One region of the Cellulosimicrobium sp. E-16 genome, then DNA from elsewhere that is predicted to be linked to it. Evidence: predicted binding sites of a transcription regulator. Region 1 holds the regulator's gene; the other holds the start of a gene.
The links. The regulator LexA, encoded in region 1, represses DNA repair genes until DNA is damaged. The targets are predictions, from matches to a motif close to TCGAACANNTGTTCGA.

Region 1 (6,111 bases):
CCCCGACCTGGTGGCGCTCGGCGCGTTCTGCATCGGCACGAACCAGATCGACCTGCGCTCCGCCGCGACGCAGGGCGTCGCCGTGTTCAACGCCCCGTTCCAGAACACGCGCTCCGTGGTCGAGCTCGCGCTCGCCGAGATCATCGCGCTCACGCGCCGCCTCACCGAGCGCGACCGCGCGCTGCACGAGGGCCGCTGGGACAAGTCGGCGGAGGGCGCGCACGAGGTCCGGGGCCGCACGCTCGGCATCGTGGGCTACGGCAACATCGGCACCCAGCTCTCGGTCGTGGCGGAGAACCTCGGCATGTCCGTGGTCTTCTACGACACGGCGGAGAAGCTCGCGCTCGGCAACGCGCGCCGCATGGACACGCTCGACGAGCTGCTCGAGCAGGCGGACGTCGTCACGCTGCACGTCGACGGCCGCCAGGGCAACGCCGGGCTGTTCGGCGCCAAGCAGTTCGCCCGCATGCGCCAGGGCTCGATCTTCCTCAACCTGTCGCGCGGGTTCGTCGTGGACTACGGCGCGCTGCGCGAGGCGATCGTCGAGGGCCGTGTGGCCGGCGCGGCGGTCGACGTGTTTCCGCACGAGCCCAAGCGCAAGGGCGACGCGTTCGACTCCGAGCTGCGCGGCCTGCCGAACGTCATCCTCACCCCGCACATCGGCGGCTCGACGGAGGAGGCGCAGGAGGCGATCGGCCAGTTCGTGTCGGCCAAGCTGCGCGACTACCTCACGACGGGGTCGACGACGCTCAGCGTCAACGTGCCGAACCTCGCGCTCGAGCAGACCACCGGGATCACGCGCATCACGCACCTGCACCGGAACACGCCGGGCGTCCTCGCGGCCGTCAACGCGACGCTCGCGGAGCACGGTACGAACATCGAGGGCCAGCTGCTCGCCACCCGTGGCGAGATCGGCTACGTCGTCACCGACGTCGGCTCGCGCGTCGAGCCCGCCGTGATCGACGCGCTGGCGGCGATGGAGCAGACGATCGCCCTGCGCGTCCTGGACTGACGCCCACCGCGAGCGATCTCGCCGCGTGCGCCGGTCGCCCGGCGCACGCGGCGAAGGTCCTCGGGCGGCGTGACCTTCGCCGCTGAGCGCCCCGTCCGCGTCGGTGCCACGATGAGGCATGACCGGATACACGCACGACGGGCCGCAGATCCTCGACGCCGACGCGTCGTGGGAGCTCGTGGAGGGGACCCACGTCGCACGCCTCGCCGTGAGCGTGCGGGGCGAGCCGGACATCTACCCCGTCACCGTGCGGGCGCACGAGCGCACGCTCGCGTTCCGCACCGTGCCGGGGACCAAGCTCGCGACCCTCGCGACCAACGAGCGCGTCGCGCTCGAGTGGGACCACGTCGACGACGACGGGGCATGGAGCGTCGTCGCCCGCGGGACCGCCCACCGGGTCCGGAGCGAGCACGAGGTGGACGCCGTCCAGGACGGTGCGGACCCGCTGGTCCCCACGGTCGACGTGCCGACCGAGGAGTGGGTCGTGGTCGAGGCCCGCGAGCTCACGGGACGTCGCTTCGCCCGCTCGGAGGACTGACCCCGGACACGCGTCGTCCGGCCGCCCCGCGCGGGACGACCGGACGACGGGACGCAGGTCAGCCGGACTTGCGGCGGAACGTGCGCTGGACCGGGCCGACGGTCTCGGAGCCGTGGACCGACCCGGTGTTGGTCTCCCCGTCGGCCGTCCGGTGGCGCGCCGCGTTCTTCCGGTCGAGCGCCTCCCGGAACTTCGCCTTGGCCTCGTCGGTCGGTGCGGTCTCTGCAGCGGATCGCTGCTGGTCGGACGCCATGGCGGTCTCCTCGTCGGTGGGGAACTCGGTCGTGCACTGCGGTCGGCCCGACGGTGCGGGCACCTCGTCAGCCTCCCGCACCCTGTCGCCGGACGCCACCTGATTTGTCCCCCGGCCCGCTGGCTCCCCGGCGGCCGTCGGACGGCGTCGGGTAGCGTCGGCACCGTGCCGCCCGACGCCTCCCCCGCTCCCGCCGCCCGACCGGCCGCGCCGCCGTCGCCCACGGACCGCGCCTCGCTGCCGCACCGCCGTCTCGGTCGTTCCGGGCTCGCGCTACCGACCGTCTCGCTGGGGCTGTGGCAGAACTTCGGCGACGCCGACCCTCGGGCGACCCAGCGCGAGATCGTGCTGCACGCGGTCGACCGCGGGGTGACCCACCTCGACCTCGCGAACAACTACGGCCCACCGGGCGGAGCGGCGGAGGAGTCGCTGGGGCGCCTGCTCGCGCGCGAGCTGCGGCGGGTCCGCGACGAGCTCGTCGTGACGACCAAGGCCGGCTACCGCATGGGGCCCGGTCCTTACGGCGAGGGCGGCTCCCGCAAGTACCTGCTCTCCTCCCTCGACGCGTCGCTGCGCAGGCTCGGGCTCGACCACGTCGACATCTTCTACTCCCATCGCTTCGACCCGACGACGCCGCTCGAGGAGACCGTCGGCGCGCTCGCCACCGCGGTCCGCTCGGGACGCGCGCGGTACGCAGGCATCTCCTCCTACTCGGCGCGCCGCACCCGGGAGGCCCTGCGTGTCGCGGAGCGGCTCGGGGTCGACCTCGTCGTGACCCAGGTGTCGTACTCGATGCTCAACCGGTGGGTCGAGGAGCCCGACCCGCACGATCCCGCGGGCGCGTCCGTGCTCGACGTCGCCGGGGCCGAGGGCCTGGGCGTCGTGGCCTTCTCGCCGCTCGCCCAGGGGATGCTCACCGACCGGTACCTGCGCGGGGTCCCGGACGACTCCCGAGCGGCCCGCGGCGGACCGCTGCGCCCGGCGTTCCTCTCGGACGCGAACCTCGACCACGTGCGCCGGCTCGACGGCCTCGCCCGTGCCCACGGACGCAGCCTCGCCACGACGGCGATCCTCTGGGCGATGCGGGACGAGCGCGTCACCTCGGTCCTGCTCGGCGCGAGCTCGACGCGCCAGCTCGACGAGAACCTCGCCGCGCTCGACGCGCCAGGTCTCTCCGCCGAGGAGCTCGCGGCCGTCGACGCGCTGCCCGCGGACACGGGCATCAACATCTGGGCGTCGCGGTCCAGCGACCTGTAGCACCGCAGGCGCGGTCCGATGGCGACGCGGGGACGAAAGACGGAGCGCGGTGTCGCCGCCTCAGGCCTGCGGCGCGGGCTCCTCGCTCGCGTCCGCGGCGGCGTCGTCCGTGCCCTCGGCCTGCGCCGCCGACTCGCGCTCCTCGCGCTCGACCCGGAGCGAGGTGATCGCGCTCTCGAAGTCCTCGAGCGAGTCGAACGCCTGGTAGACGCTCGCGAAGCGCAGGTAGGCGACCTCGTCGAGCTCACGCAGCGGCCCGAGGATCGCGAGCCCGATCTCGTACGCGTCGAGCTCGGCGCTGCCGCTCGCCCGGATCGTCTCCTCCACGCGCTGCGCGAGCACCGCGAGGTCGTCCTCGTTGACGGGGCGCCCCTGGCAGGCCTTGCGCACGCCGTTGACGATCTTCTCGCGCGAGAAGGGCTCCGTGACGCCCGAGCGCTTGACCACGGACAGGCTCGCGGTCTCGATCGTCGTGAAGCGGCGGTTGCACTCGGGGCACTGACGACGCCGACGGATCGACGCGCCGTCGTCCGAGGTGCGCGAGTCGACGACGCGGGAGTCCGCGTGGCGGCAGAACGGGCAGTGCATGGCAGGCTCCTCCGCGGGTTCGCGCCGACGGGTCGGCGCGACGAACGTATGCCGTCGCGGCAGGGCGGTGCAACACGCCTCCGACCTCGGGGCCCGCGGAGGGTGGGACGACCGCGCGCAGGAGGCCGCCCGTGGACAGCAGAACGGGGGCGGTCGTGGTCGACCGCCCCCGTCGGGACGCCCCCGTCCCCATCACGCGCGTGACTCGCCTCACGCGCGGCGACGTGCACAGGAGTCGCGGTGGACCGCGTGCTCCTCGCCTCGTCCGCCCAGCCCCCCAGCCGGCGTTGTGAGGTGAGACTAACTTAGGTGGGCCTAATCAGGGATGCAACCCCTGCACCCCGACACACGAGGGTTTCCTGCCGTGTCCTGCGCCACACCGGAGTCGGGCCCGCCGACGACGACGGACGGCGCGGCTCCTACGCCGATGCCGGGAGAAGGATCTTCTGCCCGGCCTGGAGGCCGGACGACGAGAGCCCGTTGAGCTCGGCGAGCCCGCTCACGACGTCCCGGAGATCCTCGCCCGGAGCCGCTACGCCCTGCGCGAGCTCCCACAGCGTCTCCCCCGCGGCCACGACGTGGACCCGGACCTCCACAGGCTCACCTGGTCCACTCGCGACGGCGACGCCCACGCGCGCGGCGAGCAGCAGCACCACGGCCGCGAGGAGCACGAGGACCACGCGACCCCGCCGCGTGAGCCGCAGTGGTCGCTCTCCCGCGCGCCCCGGCGCCGCAACTCCGCCCGAGGGGCCGAGCGGCCCGATCGTCGAGATCGCCATCGCATCCATGCCTGCTCCGTCCCGGCTCGCGGGCCCGATCGCCTTCCCCGGTCGATCGGACGCCGCGAGCCCTTCGTCTGCGCGCCGACCAGGTTGATCGAACACGTGTACGTAGAACATCTGTACGAAGGTCTATCACGAACGACCGACAGAGTCGAGACATGCTCGAACAGGTGTTTGATTCGTGTCGCAACCTCCCCTAGCCTGGGGTCAGGTCGGTTCGCCGGACATGTCCGCTCGGACCTGGAGGAACGACCGAGGTCCCGGGGCGCACGTCCCGGGGAGGGGAGGCCGCAGGCCGGGAGGCGTCGGCGGCCGCGACGGACGAAGGCGGAGCGACCATGGCGGCACGAGGCACGGACAGGGCACGGGGGCTCGCCGAGGTGCGCGAGCTCCCGGACGGGTCGGCAGGGGGTGACGGGCTCACGCCGCGGCAGCGCCTCGTGCTCGAGACCATCCGCGCATGCGTCGAGCAGCGTGGCTACCCGCCGAGCATGCGAGAGATCGGCGAGGCCGTGGGCCTGACGAGCCCGTCGTCCGTGAAGCACCAGCTCACGACGCTCGAGCGCAAGGGCTTCCTGCGCCGCGACCCGAACCGTCCCCGCGCGATCGAGGTCGTCCAGCCGGACGACGCGCGCCGCGCGACCCCGCTCGGGGCGGCGGGCGCCGCGCCCCAGCCCACGTACGACGAGGCGCACCCCGCGCCGTCGTACGTCCCGGTCGTCGGACGCATCGCCGCTGGCGGGCCGATCCTCGCGGAGCAGGTCGTCGAGGACGTCTTCCCGCTGCCCCGCCAGCTCGTCGGCGAGGGCGAGCTCTTCCTCCTGCGGGTCCAGGGCGACTCGATGATCGACGCCGCGATCTGCGACGGAGACTGGGTCGTCGTGCGCCGCCAGCCGGTCGCGGAGAACGGCGAGATCGTCGCGGCGATGATCGACGGCGAGGCCACGGTGAAGTCCCTGCGTCGCGCGGACGGCCACGTGTGGCTCATGCCGCACAACGCCGCGTACGACCCGATCCCGGGCGACGACGCCCAGGTCCTCGGGCGCGTCGTCTCCGTCCTGCGCAGCCTCTGAGCGACAGGGTCCTCCCCTCAGCACGCCGAGAGCCGGGTGGTCGTCGACCACCCGGCTCTCGCGGTGCGCGGGCCCGGTCGGTCAGAGACCGACGCGACGAGCCCCGGTCGGTCAGAGACCGAAGCGGCGGGCGACGGCGCGCAGCGACTCGGCGGACGAGCGCAGGCCGGCGAGCTCCGCGTCGGCCAGCGGGACCTCGACCCGCTCGGCGGCGCCCCGGCGGTCGACCAGCGTCGGAAGCGAGAGGCACACGTCGTCGAGCCCGTACGCGCCGTCGAGGAGCGTCGAGACCGGCAGGATGCGGTGCTCGTCGTCGAGCACGGCCTCGATGATGCGCGTGCCCGCGAGCCCGACTGCGTAGTTGGTCGCGCCCTTGCCCTCGATGATCCGGTAGGCCGACTGCACCACCTCGCGCGCGATGTCGTCACGGACCTCCCCCGTCAAGGGCCCCCGCCCGCCGAGGCCGGGCCACTCGAGGAGCGGCACGCCGCCGATGGTCGCCGAGCTCCACAGCGGGATCTCGCTGTCGCCGTGCTCGCCCGCGATGTACGCGTGGACGTTCTGCACCGCGACGCCGCAGTGCTGGGCCACGAGGAAGCGCAGGCGCG
Region 2 (6,111 bases), 530 kb from region 1:
CCCGTGTTCGTCAAGCACGTGCGACTGACCGACCTGGAGCGCCAGGCGGAGAACGTCCGCTCCACGGCGAACCTGTTCGACCTCCCGACCTTCTGCCACTACGGCGTCGGCGCCATCGGCGCCGCGGGCTTCGGCGCCTGGCGGGAGCTGGCCGCGCACGTCATGACGACGGGCTGGGTGATCGCGGGGGACCACGAGGGCTTTCCCCTGATGCACCACTGGCGGGTGCTTCCCGACGCCGGCCGACCGCTGCCCGACGAGCTGGCCGACGTCGAGCGTGCCGTCGAGTACTGGGGCGGCGGCACGGCGGTGCGTCGCCGGGTCGAGGCCCTGCGGGACTCCTCGGCGAGCATCGTGCTGTTCCTGGAGTACGTCCCGCAGACGCTGCACGACTGGCTCGGCGCCCAGGTCGAGGCAGGTGGCGAGACCGCCGAGCGCGCCTGCGCGCTGGTGGAGGACGGGCTGAGCGCCGGGATCTCGTTCATGAGTTCACGTGGCCTGCTGCACTTCGACACGCACTTCGAGAACGTCCTGACCGACGGGGAACGGCTCTACTTCGCCGACTACGGTCTCGCGATCTCGTCAGCCTTCGACCTCTCGCCCGACGAGGTCGACTTCGTCGCCGCGCACCAGGAGTACGACGACTGCTACAGCGTCACCCACCTGGTGAGCTGGCTGGCCGTCGCCCTGTACGGGTGCGGTCCCGACGAGCGCCGCGCGCTCGTGCGCTCCTGGGCTCAGGGCAGCCTTCCGGCGGGCGCCCCCGCGGCGGTCGCGGCGACGCTGTCCCGGCACGCCCCGGTCGCGGCGGTGGTCGGGGACTTCTACCGCGCGTTCCAGCGGGAGAGCCGGGAGACGCCGTACCCGTGGGAGTCGATCCGCCGGCTCCGGGATCGTCCGCCCGGGCGCGACCGCGCGCGGTGAGACCCCGTCAGGCGCGGTCCGCCCAGTCGCCGATGACCGGCGCCCACGGACGGACAGTGCGCTCGGCGACGAGGCCCGCCCGCCCGAACGGGTCCTCGTCGAGGACCGCGGCGACGGCGTCGGGCGTCTCCCCGTCGACGACGAGCAGCGCCCCGGCGGGTGCGCCCTCGTGCGCGGGCAGCGGGCCGGACGCCAGGAGCGTGCCCCGCGCGTACAGGTCGCCCAGGAATGCGCGGTGCTCCGGACGCAGGGCGTCGAGCTCGGCGGTGCGGTCGGCGTAGACGTAGGTGACGGCGTGGATCGGCATGCCGCCAGTGAACCAGGACCGCCCGACGGCACGCGGACGGGTCCGCGCCTCGGTCGTCACCGCGGCGTTCCGAGCGGAGCCCGCGCGGTCCGCTACCAGCCGCGCTCGCGCCACTCGTCGAGGTGCGGACGCTCGACGCCCAGGGTCGTGTCCGCGCCATGACCCGGGTAGACCCACGTCGCGTCGTCGAACCGGTCGAAGACACGCTCCGTGACGTCCGTGAGCAACCGCTCGAAGCGGGACGGGTCGCGCTGGGTGTTCCCGACGCCGCCCGGGAACAGCGAGTCGCCCGTGAAGAGGTGCACGCGGCCCGCTGCCGCCCCGGGCTCGTGGACCGCGTCCGGTTCGCGGTAGGCCAGCGCGACGGATCCCGGCGTGTGGCCGCGCAGCGCCACGACCTCGAGCACGAGGTCACCGGCGCGGACGACGTCGCCGTGACGGAGACGGCGGGTGACGTGCACGTCGGCGGCTGCCGCGACGGCGTCGGCGTCGAGGTCCCCGGCGGCCGTCGTCGCGCCGGTGACCGCGACGATCGAGGCGAGCGCGCGCAGGTGGTCAGTGTGCCGGTGCGTCGTGACGACGACGTCGAGGCGCGCGGTCGGCGACCCGTCGCGGACGAGCGCGAGGACGTCGTCGGGCGCGTCCGCGGCGTCGATCAGGACCTGGGCACCCGTGCGCCGGCACGTGAGGAGGTAGACGTCGTTCGCGAGCGGTCCGACGGCGAGCTTGCGGATCTCGACCTCGTCGATGCGACGCCGGTCGCTCGGCCCGCCGACGACGACCTGTCCCGTGTACACCATGCGGTCAGTCTGCCGTGCCGTGACGGCCTCCGGGGCCGCGGGTGGGCCTGCGGTGAGCGTTCGTCGGAGGACGCGCGAAGGTGACGTCGAACACCTGTGCGAATGTGGGTGGTCGGTCGTACGATGCTGCGGTGAGCAATCGCCTCGTCATCTCCGGTGCCCGCGAGCACAACCTCCGCAACGTCGACCTCGACCTCCCGCGGGACAAGCTCATCGTCTTCACGGGGCTCTCGGGCTCGGGCAAGTCGTCGCTCGCGTTCGACACCATCTTCGCGGAGGGGCAGCGCCGCTACGTCGAGTCGCTGTCCGCGTACGCGCGCCAGTTCCTCGGTCAGATGGACAAGCCCGACGTCGACTTCATCGAGGGCCTGTCGCCCGCGGTGTCGATCGACCAGAAGTCCACGAACCGCAACCCGCGCTCGACCGTCGGCACCATCACCGAGGTCTACGACTACCTGCGACTGCTGTTCTCGCGCGCCGGCACGCAGCACTGTCCCGTCTGCGGCGAGCGCGTGACCGCGCAGACGCCGCAGCAGATCGTCGACCGGCTCCTCGAGCTGCCGGAGGGCACGCGGTACCAGGTGCTCGCGCCGGTGGTCCGGGGGCGCAAGGGCGAGTACTCCGAGCTCTTCAAGGAGCTCCAGACCAAGGGCTTCGCGCGCGCCCGCGTCGACGGCGAGGTGCGCACGCTCACCGACGTCCCCGCCTTGGAGAAGAAGCTCAAGCACGACATCGAGGTCGTCGTCGACCGCCTCGTGTCGCGCGAGGGCGTGCAGCGCCGGCTCACCGACTCGGTCGAGACCGCGCTCGGCCTCGCGGGGGGTCTCGTCGTCATCGAGCTCGTCGACGCCGACGCGGACGACCCGGCGCGCGAGCGCCGCTTCTCCGAGAAGCGCGCGTGCCCCAACGACCACGAGCTCGCGCTCGACGAGATCGAGCCGCGCACGTTCTCCTTCAACGCGCCCTACGGCGCGTGCCCCGAGTGCACGGGCATCGGCTTCCGTCTCGAGGTCGACCCCGACCTCGTGGTGCCGGACGTCGAGAAGTCGCTGGCCGAGGGCGCGGTCGCGCCGTGGGCGCAGATCTCCTCCGAGTACTTCGAGCGGGTCCTCACGGCGCTCGCGGACGACCTCGGGTTCTCCATGGACACGCCGTGGCGGGCGCTGCCCGAGCGCGCGAAGAAGGCAGTCCTGCACGGGCAGAACCACCAGGTCCACGTGCGGTACAAGAACCGCTGGGGCCGCGAGCGGCAGTACTCGACCGGGTTCGAGGGCGTCATGACGTTCCTCGAGCGCCGGCACACGGAGACCGAGTCGGACTGGTCCAAGGAGAAGTACGAGGCCTTCATGCGCGAGGTCCCGTGCCCCGTGTGCCAGGGCGCTCGCCTCAAGCCCGAGGTCCTCGCGGTCAAGGTGGGCGGCAAGTCCATCTGGGACGTGTGCCGGCTCCCGCTGCGCGAGGCCGCGGCGTTCCTCGGGGCGCTCGAGCTCGGCGCGCGCGAGCGCGCGATCGCGACCGAGGTGCTCAAGGAGATCGACGCGCGGCTCGGCTTCCTGCTCGACGTCGGCCTCGACTACCTCTCGCTCGAGCGCCCCGCCGCGACGCTGTCCGGCGGCGAGGCGCAGCGCATCCGGCTCGCGACGCAGATCGGCTCGGGCCTCGTCGGCGTCCTCTACGTCCTCGACGAGCCGAGCATCGGTCTGCACCAGCGTGACAACCGTCGCCTCATCGAGACGCTCACGCGCCTGCGCGACCTCGGGAACACGCTCATCGTCGTCGAGCACGACGAGGACACCATCCGCACCGCCGACTGGGTCGTCGACATCGGCCCGGGTGCGGGTGAGCACGGCGGTCGCGTCGTGCACTCCGGCGACTACGCGGGGCTGCTCGAGGCGCCGGAGTCCGTCACGGGCGCGTACCTCTCGGGCCGTCGCAGCATCCCGCTCCCGGCGGAGCGCCGCCCGACCGACCCGGGCCGTCAGGTCAAGGTCGTCGGCGCGCGCGAGCACAACCTCACGGGCATCGACGTGAGCTTCCCGCTCGGGACGTTCACCGCCGTGACCGGGGTCTCGGGGTCGGGCAAGTCGACGCTCGTGAACTCGATCCTCTACACGGTCCTCGCCAACGAGCTCAACGGCGCGCGCCAGGTCGCGGGCCGGCACACGCGCGTCACGGGGCTCGACCACCTCGACAAGGTCGTGCACGTGGACCAGGGGCCGATCGGGCGCACGCCGCGGTCGAACCCGGCGACGTACACGGGCGTGTGGGACCACGTGCGCAAGCTCTTCGCGGAGACCACCGAGGCCAAGGTGCGCGGCTACACGCCCGGCCGCTTCTCGTTCAACGTCAAGGGCGGCCGCTGCGAGGCGTGCTCGGGTGACGGCACGCTCAAGATCGAGATGAACTTCCTCCCGGACGTCTACGTGCCGTGCGAGGTGTGCCACGGGGCGCGCTACAACCGCGAGACGCTCGAGGTGCACTTCAAGGGCAAGACCGTGGCCGACGTCCTCGACATGCCCATCGAGGAGGCGTCGGAGTTCTTCGCGGCCGTCCCGGCGATCTCGCGGCACCTCAAGACCCTCGTCGAGGTCGGCCTCGGGTACGTCCGCCTCGGACAGCCCGCGCCGACCCTCTCGGGGGGCGAGGCGCAGCGCGTGAAGCTCGCGAGCGAGCTCCAGAAGCGTTCGACGGGGCGCACGATCTACGTGCTCGACGAGCCGACGACGGGCCTGCACTTCGAGGACATCCGCAAGCTGCTCGGCGTGCTCCAGTCGCTCGTCGACAAGGGCAACAGCGTCCTCGTCATCGAGCACAACCTCGACGTCATCAAGAGCGCGGACTGGGTCGTCGACATGGGGCCCGAAGGTGGCTCGGGGGGCGGCAAGGTCGTCGCGCAGGGCACGCCCGAGCAGGTCGCGCGCGTCGAGGCGAGCCACACCGGCCGCTTCCTCGCGGAGATCCTCGACCAGCACGACCCGGTGCCGGTCGGTGCCTCGACGAAGCCCGGCGCCGCGCAGGCGCCCGCCGCGAAGGGGGCCAAGGGCCGCTCGGCGAAGGCCCGCCGGGCGACCGACGAGGGCACGACGCGCTCGCGTCGCAAGGCCTCCGCGGCCTAGCCGCGACCCGGAGGAGGAGCCTCGGCGCGCCGTCCACGCGCGACCCTGCGGTGACGCGTCCTCGGAGCGTCACCGCAGGGCGTCGACGACCACGAGCGGGGTGCTCAGGCTGCCGCCCGCCGCGCGGGCGCCGGCTCGACGAGCACGCGGAAGTTCACCGAGCGCGCGATGAAGCAGTGGTCGTGCGCGCGGCGGTGGAGCGCGGCCAGCGACTCCTCGTCGGTCCCCGGGCCGTCGTCGACCACGACGCGGGGGTGCAGCGTGACGTCGGTGAACTGTCCCTCGCCGCCGGACTCGACGCGCATCGTCCCGGTGACGTCGTCCACGTAGTCCCGCACGACGACGCCCGCCGCCGCGGCGAGGTGGAGGAACCACAGCATGTGGCACTGCGAGAGGCTCACGACGAACAGCTCCTCGGGGCTGTAGCGCGTCGGGTCGCCGCGGAACGCCGGGTCCGCGGACCCGGGCAGCGGCGGCCTCCCCTCGAGGATCACGTCGTGGTCCCGGCCGTAGGCCGTGTACGAGGCGGTGCCCCTGTCGCCCGCGCCCGTCCAGCGGACCGTGGCGGCGTACCCGTGCTGTGCGCTCATGGCCGCCACCCTAGCGGGCAGTGGTGCAGGTCACACCACGTCCTTGCCGGGGTTGCCGCGGCCCTCGCACGTCCCCCTGCCACCGCACCGTCGGTGGCCTGACCTAGGCTGGAGAGCATGGCTGATCCCGCGACGTACCGCCCGGCGCCGGGGGAGATCCCGACCTCGCCAGGCGTCTACCGGTTCCGCGACGACCACGGGCGCGTGATCTACGTCGGCAAGGCCAAGAACCTGCGCGCGCGCCTGTCGAACTACTTCCAGGACGTCGCGAACCTGCACCACCGCACGCAGACGATGGTGACGACCGCGGCGTCCGTCGAGTGGACCGTCGTCGGGACCGAGGTCGAGGCGCTCGCGCTCGAGTACTCCTGGAT

Region 2: uvrA (excinuclease ABC subunit UvrA) is a predicted target of LexA. The motif match lies at 2,118-2,133, and genes of this name have one in related genera.

What each region holds. Positions count from the first base shown of each region.
Region 1 covers NZ_CP183974.1:1,989,002-1,995,112, reverse strand. The annotation lists gene serA (phosphoglycerate dehydrogenase) at 1-1,012, shown strand, start outside; gene ACN9MS_RS08745 (pyridoxamine 5'-phosphate oxidase family protein) at 1,131-1,550, shown strand; gene ACN9MS_RS08740 (DUF5302 domain-containing protein) at 1,609-1,866, opposite strand; gene ACN9MS_RS08735 (aldo/keto reductase) at 1,969-3,060, shown strand; gene nrdR (transcriptional regulator NrdR) at 3,121-3,648, opposite strand; gene ACN9MS_RS08725 (LysM peptidoglycan-binding domain-containing protein) at 4,068-4,436, opposite strand; gene lexA (transcriptional repressor LexA) at 4,769-5,503, shown strand; gene ACN9MS_RS08715 (L-lactate dehydrogenase) at 5,615-6,111, opposite strand, start outside.
Region 2 covers NZ_CP183974.1:2,522,054-2,528,164, reverse strand. The annotation lists gene ACN9MS_RS11265 (protein kinase family protein) at 1-924, shown strand, start outside; gene ACN9MS_RS11260 (YciI family protein) at 932-1,231, opposite strand; gene ACN9MS_RS11255 (MBL fold metallo-hydrolase) at 1,324-2,031, opposite strand; gene uvrA (excinuclease ABC subunit UvrA) at 2,163-5,147, shown strand; gene ACN9MS_RS11245 (OsmC family protein) at 5,252-5,737, opposite strand; gene uvrC (excinuclease ABC subunit UvrC) at 5,855-6,111, shown strand, end outside.